Linked DNA regions of Candidatus Annandia adelgestsuga. The protein of the gene in region 1 interacts with the protein of each later gene in a pairwise test. Links are inferred from orthologs where the notes say so. Each region holds a gene or a part of one and is shown in the gene's direction. Other genes may lie near its edges.

Region 1 (2,683 bases):
TTTTGTAGGAATGGAAAATTTATTAGAATTAATAAAAAAAAATAAAATTAAATATGATGTTGTAATTGCTACACCAGATACTATAAAATTAATAAAAGTATTAGGACCAATATTAGGACCCAAAGGTTTAATGCCTAATTATAAATTAGATACTGTTACAAATAATATAAAAGATTCTATTAAAAATATTCAAAATGGAAAAATTAATTATAAAAATGATAAAAATGGTATTATACATACTACAATAGGTAAAATAAATTTTGAAAATTATAAATTAAAAAAAAATCTAAAATATTTAATATTAAATATAAAAAAACAAAATTATAATTTAAATAAAAATACTTTTTTTAAAAAAATAACTTTATCTACTACTATGGGAGTTGGTATTAATATAATTATATCCGATTTATTATAATTTTAATATTTAAATATAAAAAAAATTTATTTTTTTAAAGGAATATGAATAATATGGTATTAAATTTTGATAAAAAAAAAAAAATTGTAAATGAAATTAGTAAAATAATTCCAAAAACTTCTTCTATTGTTATCGCTGATATTTCAGGAATAAAAGTTAATAAAATTACAGAATTAAGAAAAAATTGTATAAAAAATAAAGTTTTTTTAAAAATAGTTCAAAATAATTTATTAAAAATAATTATAAAAAATACTAAATATAATTGTTTAATAAATAATATTGTAGGTCCTATTATAATTGCTCTTTCAACAGAACACCCCGGAACAGCAGCTCGTTTATTAAAAAATTTTTCAAAAGAAAATAAAAATATTAATATTAAAGCAGCCGTTTTTGAAAAAAAATTATTAACTTCTTCAGATGAAATAAATTTTTTAGTTACATTACCAACATATAAAGAATCTTTAATAAAATTAATTTATATTATTAAAGAAATTTCTTTAGTTAAATTTATTAAATTGTTAAATATTTTAAGCAAAAAAAAATAGAATTATATATTAAAAAAAATAATATAGGATAAAAAATATGTCTTTTAATAAAGAAAAAATAATAGAAACAATATCTAATATGTCTGTAAAAGATATATTAGATTTAATAAAAAAAATAGAAAAAAAATTTAATATTTCTCCTTCAGAATATGCTAATAATAAAACAAATAATATAGAAACTAAAGTAATTAAAAAAAAAACTGAATTTAAAATTATATTAAAATCAATTGGTAAAAATAGAATAAGTGTAATTAAAGCTATACGTAGTATTACTAGTTTAGGTTTAAAAGAATCTAAAAATCTTGTAGAATCAGCACCTGTTTTAGTTAAAGAAAATATAAATGAAAAAGAATGTCAAAAAATTAAAAAAATATTAGAAGAAGTTGGTGCAGAAATTGAAATTAAATAAAATTTAAAATATTTATTATACTACTGTTTAAAAAATTATTTAAAAACAGTAGTTTAATAATTTTAAATATAAAATTATAGGATAAATAATATGTATCATTATAAAAAATATAGACAAATAATTAGAAAAAGTTTTAATAAAAATGCTCAGTTATTACCAATTCCATTTTTATTATCTATTCAAATTAATTCTTTTAAAAGATTTTTTAAAAAAGATCCTAAACATAAAAGAGGATTAGAAGCAGAATTTAGGTATATATTTCCCATAATAAATATTAAAAGAAATATTGAACTTAGATATGTAAAATATAAAATTAATGAACCTATTGAAAGTTATCAAGAATGTAAAATTAAAGGAAAAACTTATTCTTCACCATTATATATAACATTAAAATTAATTAAATATGAAGATTTATCAGTATCAAAAAAAATAAAAAAAATAATTGAACAAGAAATTTTTATAGGTGAAATACCTTTAATGACAAAAAATGCAACATTTATTATTAATGGAACAGAAAGAGTATTAATCTCTCAATTACATAGAAGTCCAGGAATAATTTTTGATCATGATAAAGGTAAGGTTCATTCTTCTGGTAAAATATTATATAGATCAAGAATTATACCTCAATATGGTTCTTGGTTAGATTTTGAATTTGATGTAAAAGATAATATTTGTGTACGTATAGATCGTAATCGTAAATTACCTATTGATCTTATAATAAAAACATTAGGATATAGTAAAAAAAAAATATTAAAATTTTTCTTTGAAATAATTATTTTTAAATATATAAATAATAAATTTTATACAAAATTTATAGGAAATTATTTTAAAGGTATTAGTTTAAATTTTGATATTAAATATAAAAATAAAATATATGTTAAAAAGAAAACAATAATAAACAATTATCATATTAGAAAAATTGAAAAAGATAATATAGAAAATATAGAAATTCCAATAAAATATATTATTGGTAAAATTGTATCTAAAAATTATTATGATATAAACGGAAAAATAATAATAAAAGTTAATACTAAAATTTCCATAAATTCATTATCTAAAATTATTAAAAATAAATATATTTATATTAAAACAATTTTTATTAAAAAAAATCAAAATTCATATATTTCAGATATATTAAATACAAATAATTATAATAAAATAAAAGCTTTAATAGAAATTTATAAACTTTCTAAACCTGGAGAATCTTTTTCAAAAAAATCAGCTATTACTTTTTTTAAAAAAATATTTTTTAAAAATAGAACATATAATTTATCATCTATAGGAAGATATAAATTAAATACTTCTTTAAATGTT
Region 2 (5,762 bases), 140 kb from region 1 along the record:
AATTGCTAAATTAAATGCAGAAAATTCACGTATATCTGTACGTAATCAAAGAAAAGATAAAAAAATATTTATTAAAAAATTGATTAAAAATAATAAAATTAATAAGGATGAAGAACATTTTTTATTAAAAGAAATACAAAATATTACTAATAAATATATAAAAAAAATTGATAATTTTTTAAAAAAAAAAGAAAAAGAATTAATGAAATTTTAATTTTTAAATTAATAAAATTTAATATAAAATATGTTATAATAAATTTAAATAATTTTTATATTATAACATATATAAAATAAAAATTAAATAATTTTTTAAATTATTTAATAATTTATATAAAATTTTTTTTAATTTAAATTATTATATAAATATGAATATATCGGATTTTGTTCATTTAAGAGTACATAGTGATTTTTCTTTGCAAGATGGATTAAATAAAGTTGATTTTTTAATACGAAAAGCAAAAAAAATGAATATGAAATCAATTGCAATTACAGATTTTACAAATATGTATGGAGTAATTAAATTTTATAATAAAGCACATTTTTATGGTATTAAACCTATTATAGGTGTAGATTTTAAAATAAAATGGAATATTTTTGGTATTAAGAATTCTAAAATAACAATATTAGCAATGAATATGATTGGATATAAAAATTTAATTAAAATTACTTCATTAGCTTATAAAAATATACATAATATAAATAATAATTTAGAAATAAATTTTAAATATTTAGTAAAATATAATCAAGGAATTATCTTATTATCTGGAGGATGTTATGGAGATATAGGACAAAGTTTATTAACAAATAATAAAAAATCATTAATTTTTTTTTTAAATTTTTATAAAAAATATTTTAATAATAATTTTTATTTAGAAATAATGAGGACTGGTCGTATTAATGAAGAATTTTATATAAATTTAGTATTAAATTTATCTATTAATAAAAAACTACCTTTAGTTGCAACCAATGAAGTTTGTTTTTTAAATAAATCAGATTTTTATATACATGAAGTTAGAGTAGCTATTTATAATAAATATAATTTAAATAATTATTATCATAAAATTTATAGTGAACAACAATATATGCGTAGTTCACAAGAAATGTGTTCAATATTTTATGATATACCTTCCGCTATACAAAATTCTGTAGAAATATCTAAACGTTGTAATGTTATATTAAATTTAAATAAAAATTTTTTACCTAAATTTCATATTACAAAATTAAGTGAAAAAAAAATATTAATTTTAAAATCTAAAAATGGATTAGAAAAAAAAATATCTAATAATTTAATTTTTAAAAAAAATAAAAGAAAAATTTTTAAAAAATATAAAAAAAGATTATTAAAAGAATTAAATATTATAAACAAATCTAAATTTTCTGGATATTTTTTAATTGTTATGGAATTTATTCAATGGGCTAAAAAGAATAAAATACCAGTTGGTCCTGGAAGAGGTTCTGGAGCTGGATCTTTGGTAGCTTATTCATTAAATATAACAAATTTAGATCCAATTAAATTTAATTTATTATTTGAAAGATTTTTAAATTTAGAAAGAATTTCCATGCCTGATTTTGATATTGATTTTTGTATGAACAAAAGAGATAAAGTAATAAAACATGTTATTAAATTATATGGAAAAAATAAAGTAGCTCAAATTATTACTTTTGGAACTATGACTGCTAAAGCAGTTATTAGAGATGTAGGTAGAGCTTTAGGTAATTCATATAGATTTGTTGATAGAATAGCAAAATTGATACCTATGAATCAAGGGATTAGTTTAAAAAAATCTTTTAAAAAATCAAAAAAATTATTAGAAATATATGAATATAATGATGAAGCAAGAATTTTAATAAATATAGCTATAAAATTAGAAGGTGTAATAAAAAATGTTGGTAAACATGCAGGAGGAATAGTAATATCTCCAAGTAAAATTACTAATTTTGTTCCATTATATTGTGATCATAAAAGTAATAATTTAATTACTCAATTTGATAAATATGATATAGAAAAAATAGGTTTAATAAAATTTGATTTTTTAGGATTACGTACATTAACAACTATAAATTCTACAATAAAATTTATTAATAAAAAAAATAAAAAATATAATAATAATATTATTAATATTAATAATATTTCTTTATCTGATAAAAAAGTATTTTTAAAATTACAAGAAATAAATACAACTTCTATTTTTCAATTAGAATCATATGGTATGAGAGAATTAATTTATAAATTAAAACCAGATTGTTTTGAAGATATTATAGCTTTAATATCTTTATTTAGACCTGGACCATTACAATCAGGAATGGTAGAAAATTTTATAAACAGAAAACATGGTAAAGAAATTATTTATTATCCTAATATAAAATGGCAACATATAAGTTTAAAAAAAATATTAAAATCTACTTATGGGATAATTTTATATCAAGAACAAATAATGGAAATTGCAAAAAAAATAGCTAATTATACTTTGGGTGACGCTGATATATTATGTAGATCTATGAGTAAAAAAAATTTTTATGAAATGAAAAAACAAAAAAAATTTTTTGAATTAAAAGCTATTAAAAATGGTATTAATAAAAAATTAGCCATTAATATATTTAATTTAATATCAAAATTTGCAGGTTATGGTTTTAATAAATCACATTCTACTTCATATGCGTTATTATCTTATCAAACGTTATGGTTAAAAACTTATTATCCTGCAGAGTTTATGTTGTCAGTTATGAATTCTGATATAGATAATATTGAAAAAATTGTTAAATTAATTTATGAATGTTATAATATTAATTTAAAAATTATTCCTCCTAATATAAATTATAGTGTTTATAAATTTAGTATTAATAAAAATGGTGATATTATATATGGTATGGGTGCTATTAAAGGAATACAAAAAAAATTAATTAATAATATTATTTTATCTAGAAAAAAATTTGGTAAATTTATAAATTTATATGATTTATGTTTAAAAGCAAATATAAAAAAAAAACATATTAAAATTATAGAAAAAATTATTAAATCTGGATCTTTGGATTCATTTAATATTAAACGTGAAATATTAATTAATTTATTATCTAATACGATTAAATCTTCAGAACAATATCACTATAATAAAAAAATTGGTCAATTACAAATTTTTCAAAAAGATAATAATATTATTAAAATAAATAAAATTTTAAAAAAAAATATTAAATATTTTAAATATTGGAATAATAGTTTAAAATTAGAAAATGAAAAAAAAACTTTAGGTTTGTATATTACTGATCATCCTATTAATAAATATAATAATATTTTAAAAAAATATATAAATTATAATATAAAAGAAATATTAAATATTAAATATAATAAAGAAAAAATTATGATTTCTGGATTAATAACTTCTGTTAATTTTATAAATACTAATAAAAATGTAAATATATGTAAATGTATTTTAGATGATTGTTATAGTCAATTAGAAGTAATATTTTTTTCAAATATATTTAAAAAATATGTTAATATTATATCTAAAAATATTATTGTAATTATTAAAGGTTTAATACAATATGATGTTTTTAAAAATAAAAATAAATTAATAGCATATAATTTAATACATATTAATAATTTAGAAAAATATAAATTATTTTCTATAAATTTATATTTTATGGAATATCATATTAACAATATTTTTATTAAAAAAATATACAAATTATTAAATTTATATTCAAATGGTTATATAAAAATTATTTTTTTTTATAAAAAAAATAAAAAAATTAAAAAATTATTTTGTAATAATTATATTTATGTTAAATATAATTTAAATTTTATTAAAAAAATAAATTTATTATTTGGATTAAATAAAATAAAATTAAATTCTATTTATAAAAAGTAAAATAATTTAATTATTATTATTTTATTTAAACATTAAAATTATGTTATAATAATTTTAATTTTTATTATAATAAAAAATATGTTAAAATTTAAATTTATAAAAAATATAATTTATAATTATAATAAAATATTAATTGCATATAGCGGTGGTTTAGATTCAACTTTTTTACTTTATAATTTTATTATTTTTCGTAAATATTTTAATATTAATATTAGAGCAATTTATATCAATCATAAATTAAATTTTAATTCTAATATTTGGATTAATCATTGTAAAGAACAATGTTATATTTGGAAAGTTCCTTTAATAATAAAAACAATAAATATAAAAAAAAATAATATTGAAAATAATGCACGTATATTAAGATATAAAGTTATAAAAAAAAATTTATTAATTAATGAAATATTGTTAACAGCTCATCATATGGATGATCAATGTGAAACTTTTTTTTTATCTTTAAAAAGAGGAAGCGGGTCAAAAGGATTATCATCAATTCCATTTAAAAAAAAATTTTTTAATACAGTATTAATAAGACCTTTATTAAATTATACAAAAAATAAAATTAAAAAAATATCTAAAAATAATTTTTTAACTTGGATAAATGATTCTAGTAATTTAAATAACAAATATGATAGAAATTTTTTGAGAAATAAAATATTGCCATTAATAAATAAAAGATGGTGTTATTTTTTAAAAAATGTTAACAAAAGTATTAATTTATATAGTAATCAAGAAAAATTATTAAATAAATTATCTAATAATGATTTTAAAAAAATATGTCTAGGAAAAAATATGTTAAATATTTTATATTTAAAAAAAATAAATAAAATATATACATTTTATTTATTAAAAAAATGGATTAAAAAAAAAACTAATTATATCCCTTCATATAATATAATTAATAGTATATATAAAGAAATAATTAATCCAAATTTTAATATTAAACCTAAATTTATTATTAAAAATTATATAATAAAAAAATATTCAAAAAATATTTTTATTATAAATTTATTAAAAATATAATTTTAATAAATTTATTATTAAAAAATTAAATTTTTAAAAATAATTTTAAAATATTTTTAATATTCATAATTTGAATTGTATTATTAATTCTATTTAAATATTCAATATTTTTTTTTTTTAAATTAATATTATTAATTATTATAATATGAGGTATTCCTATTAATTTTATATCTTTTAACATAATTCCGGGACTTTCTTTTCTATCATCTAATATAATTTCAAATTTATATTGTTTAAATATAATATATAAAAATTTAGCTATTTTTTTTACATTATTAAATTTATGCATATTTATAGGTATTAAAGCAATTTGAAATGGAGAGATAGATATAGGCCATTTTATTCCATTTATATCATAATTTTGTTCAATAACAGCAGATACTATTCTTGTTATACCTATACCATAACAACCCATAATTAAATTTTTTTTTTTACCAAATTTATTTTGAAAATTACTATTCATAATTTTAGAATATTTATCACCTAACATAAATATATGTCCAATTTCTATGCTTTTTTTTATATATATTTTTTCTTTATTTTTATAATTTGTATCTCCTGTAATTACATTTCTAATATTCTTAAAAATAGGTAAAGGTAAATCTATTTTCCAATTAATTCCTATTAAATATTTATTATTAATATTAGAACCAGATATAAAATTATTCATTTTTGAAACAGAAAAATCAGCAATAATAGGAATTTTTAATCCTATAGGACCTAAAAAAATGGATTTTATACCTAAAAAATTATATATTTCTTTATCATTTAAAATATATAAAGGAGAAAATATATTTTTTATTTTTTCTGTTTTTAATAAATTTAATTTATGATCACCTCTTAATATTAACGCAATAAATGGATTACTTTTTT
Region 3 (4,624 bases), 140 kb from region 1 along the record:
AAAAAATTTATATCAATAATAAATTAGTTAAAATAGGACAAAGAATAAATATTAATAAAAAAATGAAAATTTTAATTAATAAAAAAAAAATAATATTATCAAACAATATAAATAAAAAATTAATATTAGCATATTATAAAAAAATTGGTGAAATATGTACCAAATATGATAATAAAAATAGAATAACAATTTATGATAAACTTCCTATAATTAAAAATGTAAATTGGATATCAGTTGGAAGATTAGATATTAACAGTTGTGGTATAATATTATTTACTAATGATGGTGAATTAGCATATAGATTAATGCATCCTAAATATAAAATAAAAAGAGAATATATTGTAAGAGTTTTTGGAAAAATAAATAATAATTTGTTAAATAAATTATGTACAGGTATAAAAATCAATAATAAAATAAATAAATTTAAAAAAATATGTTATATAAGTGGTTTTGGATTAAATAAATGGTTTAAAATTACTATTTTAGAAGGTAGAAATAAAGAAATAAGAAAAATGTTTCATTATATTAATTTAAAAGTAAATTATTTAATAAGAATAAGTTATGGTTTAATAAGATTAAAAAATATTTTATTAAAAGTAGGTAAATTTAAAAATTTAGGTTTAAAATATTATAATTTACTTAAAAAAAGTGTTAATTATTAAATAACAAATAATGTAAAAATTATAAATTAATTAAATATTAATTTATTGACATTAATAAAATATTATATTATAATTATTTTTGTAATTAATATTTTATTATTTTAAATAAAAATACCCCCTTCATTTATTCGACAAATTTTATAATATAATAACTTTCAATCCGGTCAGATCTGGGAAGAAGCAGCCGTAGCGGTTAATATATTGATAAAATAAAAGTTTAATATATGGGGGGGTAAATAATTTTATTATTATTAAAATTTAAAATAATACAAATATTTTAAATTTAAGGATGTAAATGTTATTACATAATTTGTATTCTAGAAAAAAATTAAAAAAAATAATATTATTAAAAAATATTGTTAGAATAAATGTATCATTTTATAAATATTTTAAAATAAAAAATACAATTTTTTTTAGAAATATGATTTATATTATTTTTAATAAATATAATATTTTAGGAAGAATATATGTATCTAAAGAAGGTATAAATGCTCAAATTAGTATTCCTAAAAAAAATTATAATAAATCTATATATATGATTTATAAATTAAATAAAAATTTATATAATATTCATATAAATAAATCTATTAAAAATGATAAATTATCTTTTTTAAAATTAATTGTAAAAGTTAAACCTAAAATATTAAATGATAATATAAATGAAAATTTTGATTTTATAAAAAATAAAGGAATTTATTTAAATGTTTCTAAAGTAAATAATTTAATATTTAATAAAAATTATGTATTTGTAGACATAAGAAATAATTATGAATATGAACTAGGACATTTTATAAATTCTATACAAATAAAATCAATTAATTTTAGGAATCAAATAAATAATTTATTAAAAAAATTAATTTTTTTTAAGAAAAAAAAAATAGTTTTATATTGTACTGGAGGTATTAGATGTGAAAAAGTTAGTACTATTCTTAAATATAATAATTTTAAGAAAGTTTATCAAATTAAAGGAGGTATAATTTCATATATTAGATATATCAAAAAATATAATTTACCTAATTATTTTATAGGAAAAAATTTTGTTTTTGATAATAGAATGTGCGAAAATGTTTCTTATAGTATAATTTCTAATTGTCATCAATGTAAATCTATAAGTTATAATTATGTTAATTGTTTAAACAATAAATGTCATATTTTATTTATACAATGTTTTTCATGTAAAATATTATTTAAAAAATTTTGTTCTATTAAATGTATGAAATTATTTTATAAAAATTAAATATATCATTTATAATATTTGTATATTTAAAATATATATTAATAATTTATTATGATAAATATTAATAATATTAAAATTGATAAAGAATCAGTTAATCAAAGAATTGATAATTTTTTATTTAAAAAATTTAAAAATATCCCTAAAAGTAAAATATACAAAAATATAAGAAAAGGACAAATAAAAATTAATAAAAAAAAAATAACACATAAATATAAATTAAAAATTAATGATATTTTACAAACAACATTATTAAATAAAAATTTTAAAAAAAAAAATTTTTTATACCCAAATACAATATTACAATTAAAAAAATCAATATTATATGAGGATAAATATTTAATAGCAATTAATAAACCTTATGGTATACCAGTTCATAGTAATAATAAATTAAAATTAGGTATTATAGAAATATTAAAAAATTTACAACCAAATAATAGTTTTTTAGAATTAGTTCATCGTTTAGATAAAGATACATCAGGAATATTATTAATAGCAAAAAAAATGTTTGTACTTCGTAATTTACATAATCAATTCAAAAAAAAAAAAATTAAAAAAAAATATATAGCTTTAGTAAAAGGACATTGGCCTAAAAAAATAAAAAAAGTAAATTTACCACTATTAAAATATAAAAAAAATGGTCAATATTTGATGAGAGTAGATAATAATGGTAAAAAATCAGAAACTAATTTTAAAATTAAAAAAAAATATTTAAATAATACCTTACTTGATATTGTTCCTATAACAGGAAGAACTCATCAAATAAGAATACATACATTTTATATAGGACATCCTGTAATGTTTGATAAAATTTATAATAATGATAAAAATAAAAAAAATTTAAATAAAATATCAAATCGTCTTTTTTTACATGCAGAATCATTAACTTTTATTCATCCATTTACATTAAATAAATTAAAAATAAATGCTCCATTAGATATAAATTTAAAAAATTTTTTAAATAATATTTCAAAATATTAAAATTTTATATAAAATATTAAACAATGAGGTTTAAAATGGCTGTTCCAAAAAAAAAAACTACAAGATCTAAAAAAAAAATGAGAAGATTACATGATAAATTAAAAAAAGTTAATATATCTACTGACAAAAAATCAGGTGAACAACATTTATACCATCATATTACAAGATATGGATATTATAAAAATAAAAAATATATTTTCAAAAAATGTTTTAAAAATTATTAAAAATTTTAAAAATAATTAATTATTAAAAAAAATAATAAAAAAAATATTTTTTTATTAAAAATATTAAATTTATAATTTAAAATTTATTAATTTAAATTTAAAATTTAAATTAAATAAATTTTTAATTAAAATATAAGATATTTAAATGTTAATTAATAAAATAGAAAATAATGTTAAAAACATAATTTCTAAAAAAATAGGTATAAAACCTAAAAAAATATTAAATAGTTCTTCTTTACAAGATTTAGGGGCAGATTCTTTAGATATAATTGAAATTATTATAGAATTAGAAGAATTTTTTAAAATTAAAATTTATGATCATGAATCAGAAAAAATAAATAAAATAGAAAAAATTATAAATATTATAAAAAAAAAAATAAAAAAAAAAAAAAATAATTTATAAAATATAATTAATTAATAATATTTCAACAAAATTTTATTTTAAATAAATTACAAAAATTTTTATTTGTAATTTCAGATAATTTTGTTAATGTAATTTTTTTTATATCAGCTATTATTTTAGCAATATATATTAAGTTAGATGGTTGATTTTGTTTATTTTTAAATGGTATTGGTGATAAAAAAGGAGAATCTGTTTCTAATAAAATTTTATTTAAAGGTATAAAATTTATTATTTCTTTTATTTTTTCTTTATTTAAATAAGTAATTATTCCTGAAAATGAAATATAAAATTTCATATCTAATAAAATTTTTGCTTTTTTTTTACTTCCTGTAAAACAGTGTAAAACTCCTTTACATTTTTGTGCATTTTCTTCTTTTAAAATTCTAACTATATCATTAAAAGAATTTCTATTATGAACTATTAAAGGTTTATTTATTTTTTTTGCTAAACGTATATGATATCTAAATAAATACTTTTGTATTGGTTTAAATGTTAAATTTTTGTAATCTAAACCAGTTTCTCCAATTGCTATTACTTTATTATTTAAGGATAATTTTTTAAATTTTCTTAAATTAATATTTTTATTTAAATATAATGGATGAATTCCACAAGAAAATAAAATATTATTATAATATTTAAATTTTTTAAACATTTTTTTATAATCATTAATATCCAATGATATTGATAAAATAAAATTTATATAATTTTTTAAAGATTTTTTTATAATTATTTTTTTTTTTATATTTTTAATTAAATTTAAATGACAATGAGAATCTATAAAAAACATATTATTTTCCTAAAAAAAAATTAATATTTTATTATTTTTTGACATTCTATTAATAATTTCATTATCAAAATTTTTTTATTTATAAAATTATTATTTTTTATATGATAATAACATATCATAAATTGATATGTTATTTTATATATTTTTTTAAATGATAAATAATTAGATATATCTTTTATAATTTTTTTTTTATCTATATTTGTTAATAAATTAAAATTTTTAAATTTATATTTTAGGGTATCTAAAAAAATACTATACAAAAATAATATTTTTATATTAATATCATGTATTAATATAATATTTATTAATAATATAATATTATTTTTATAATTT

What was found. Proteins that work in one complex are often made in the same cells at the same time.
Region 2: the proteins of rplL (region 1) and dnaE interact in binary tests that used the Escherichia coli proteins (3 or more experiments, as listed by UniProt). The link is inferred for Candidatus Annandia adelgestsuga from one-to-one orthologs.
Region 3: the proteins of rplL (region 1) and trhO interact in binary tests that used the Escherichia coli proteins (3 or more experiments, as listed by UniProt). The link is inferred for Candidatus Annandia adelgestsuga from one-to-one orthologs.

Annotation. Positions count from the first base shown.
Region 1 is NZ_CP026513.1:172,634-175,316, forward strand. It holds rplL (50S ribosomal protein L7/L12), read left to right. Parts: upstream 1-997; coding sequence 998-1,369; downstream 1,370-2,683. Other genes in the region: rplA (50S ribosomal protein L1), read left to right, coding at 1-415; rplJ (50S ribosomal protein L10), read left to right, coding at 460-960; rpoB (DNA-directed RNA polymerase subunit beta), read left to right, coding at 1,460-2,683. UniProt on the Escherichia coli protein: The binding site for several of the GTPase factors involved in protein synthesis (IF-2, EF-Tu, EF-G and RF3). Is thus essential for accurate translation.
Region 2 is NZ_CP026513.1:36,589-42,350, forward strand. Bases 1-4,066 are described here. They hold dnaE (DNA polymerase III subunit alpha), read left to right. Parts: upstream 1-365; coding sequence 366-3,866; downstream 3,867-4,066. Other genes in these bases: frr (ribosome recycling factor), read left to right, coding at 1-214; tilS (tRNA lysidine(34) synthetase TilS), read left to right, coding at 3,945-4,066. Also shown: more of tilS, read left to right, coding at 4,067-4,889; C3B56_RS00245 (proline--tRNA ligase), read right to left, coding at 4,915-5,762. UniProt on the Escherichia coli protein: DNA polymerase III is a complex, multichain enzyme responsible for most of the replicative synthesis in bacteria. This DNA polymerase also exhibits 3' to 5' exonuclease activity. The alpha chain is the DNA polymerase catalytic subunit.
Region 3 is NZ_CP026513.1:315,469-320,092, reverse strand. Bases 1-2,928 are described here. They hold trhO (oxygen-dependent tRNA uridine(34) hydroxylase TrhO), read left to right. Parts: upstream 1-957; coding sequence 958-1,899; downstream 1,900-2,928. Other genes in these bases: rpmF (50S ribosomal protein L32), read left to right, coding at 2,901-2,928; C3B56_RS01650 (RluA family pseudouridine synthase), read left to right, coding at 1,951-2,877; C3B56_RS01665 (pseudouridine synthase), read left to right, coding at 1-662. Also shown: more of rpmF, read left to right, coding at 2,929-3,101; C3B56_RS01640 (acyl carrier protein), read left to right, coding at 3,247-3,504; C3B56_RS01635 (TatD family hydrolase), read right to left, coding at 3,527-4,291. UniProt on the Escherichia coli protein: Catalyzes oxygen-dependent 5-hydroxyuridine (ho5U) modification at position 34 in tRNAs, the first step in 5-carboxymethoxyuridine (cmo5U) biosynthesis.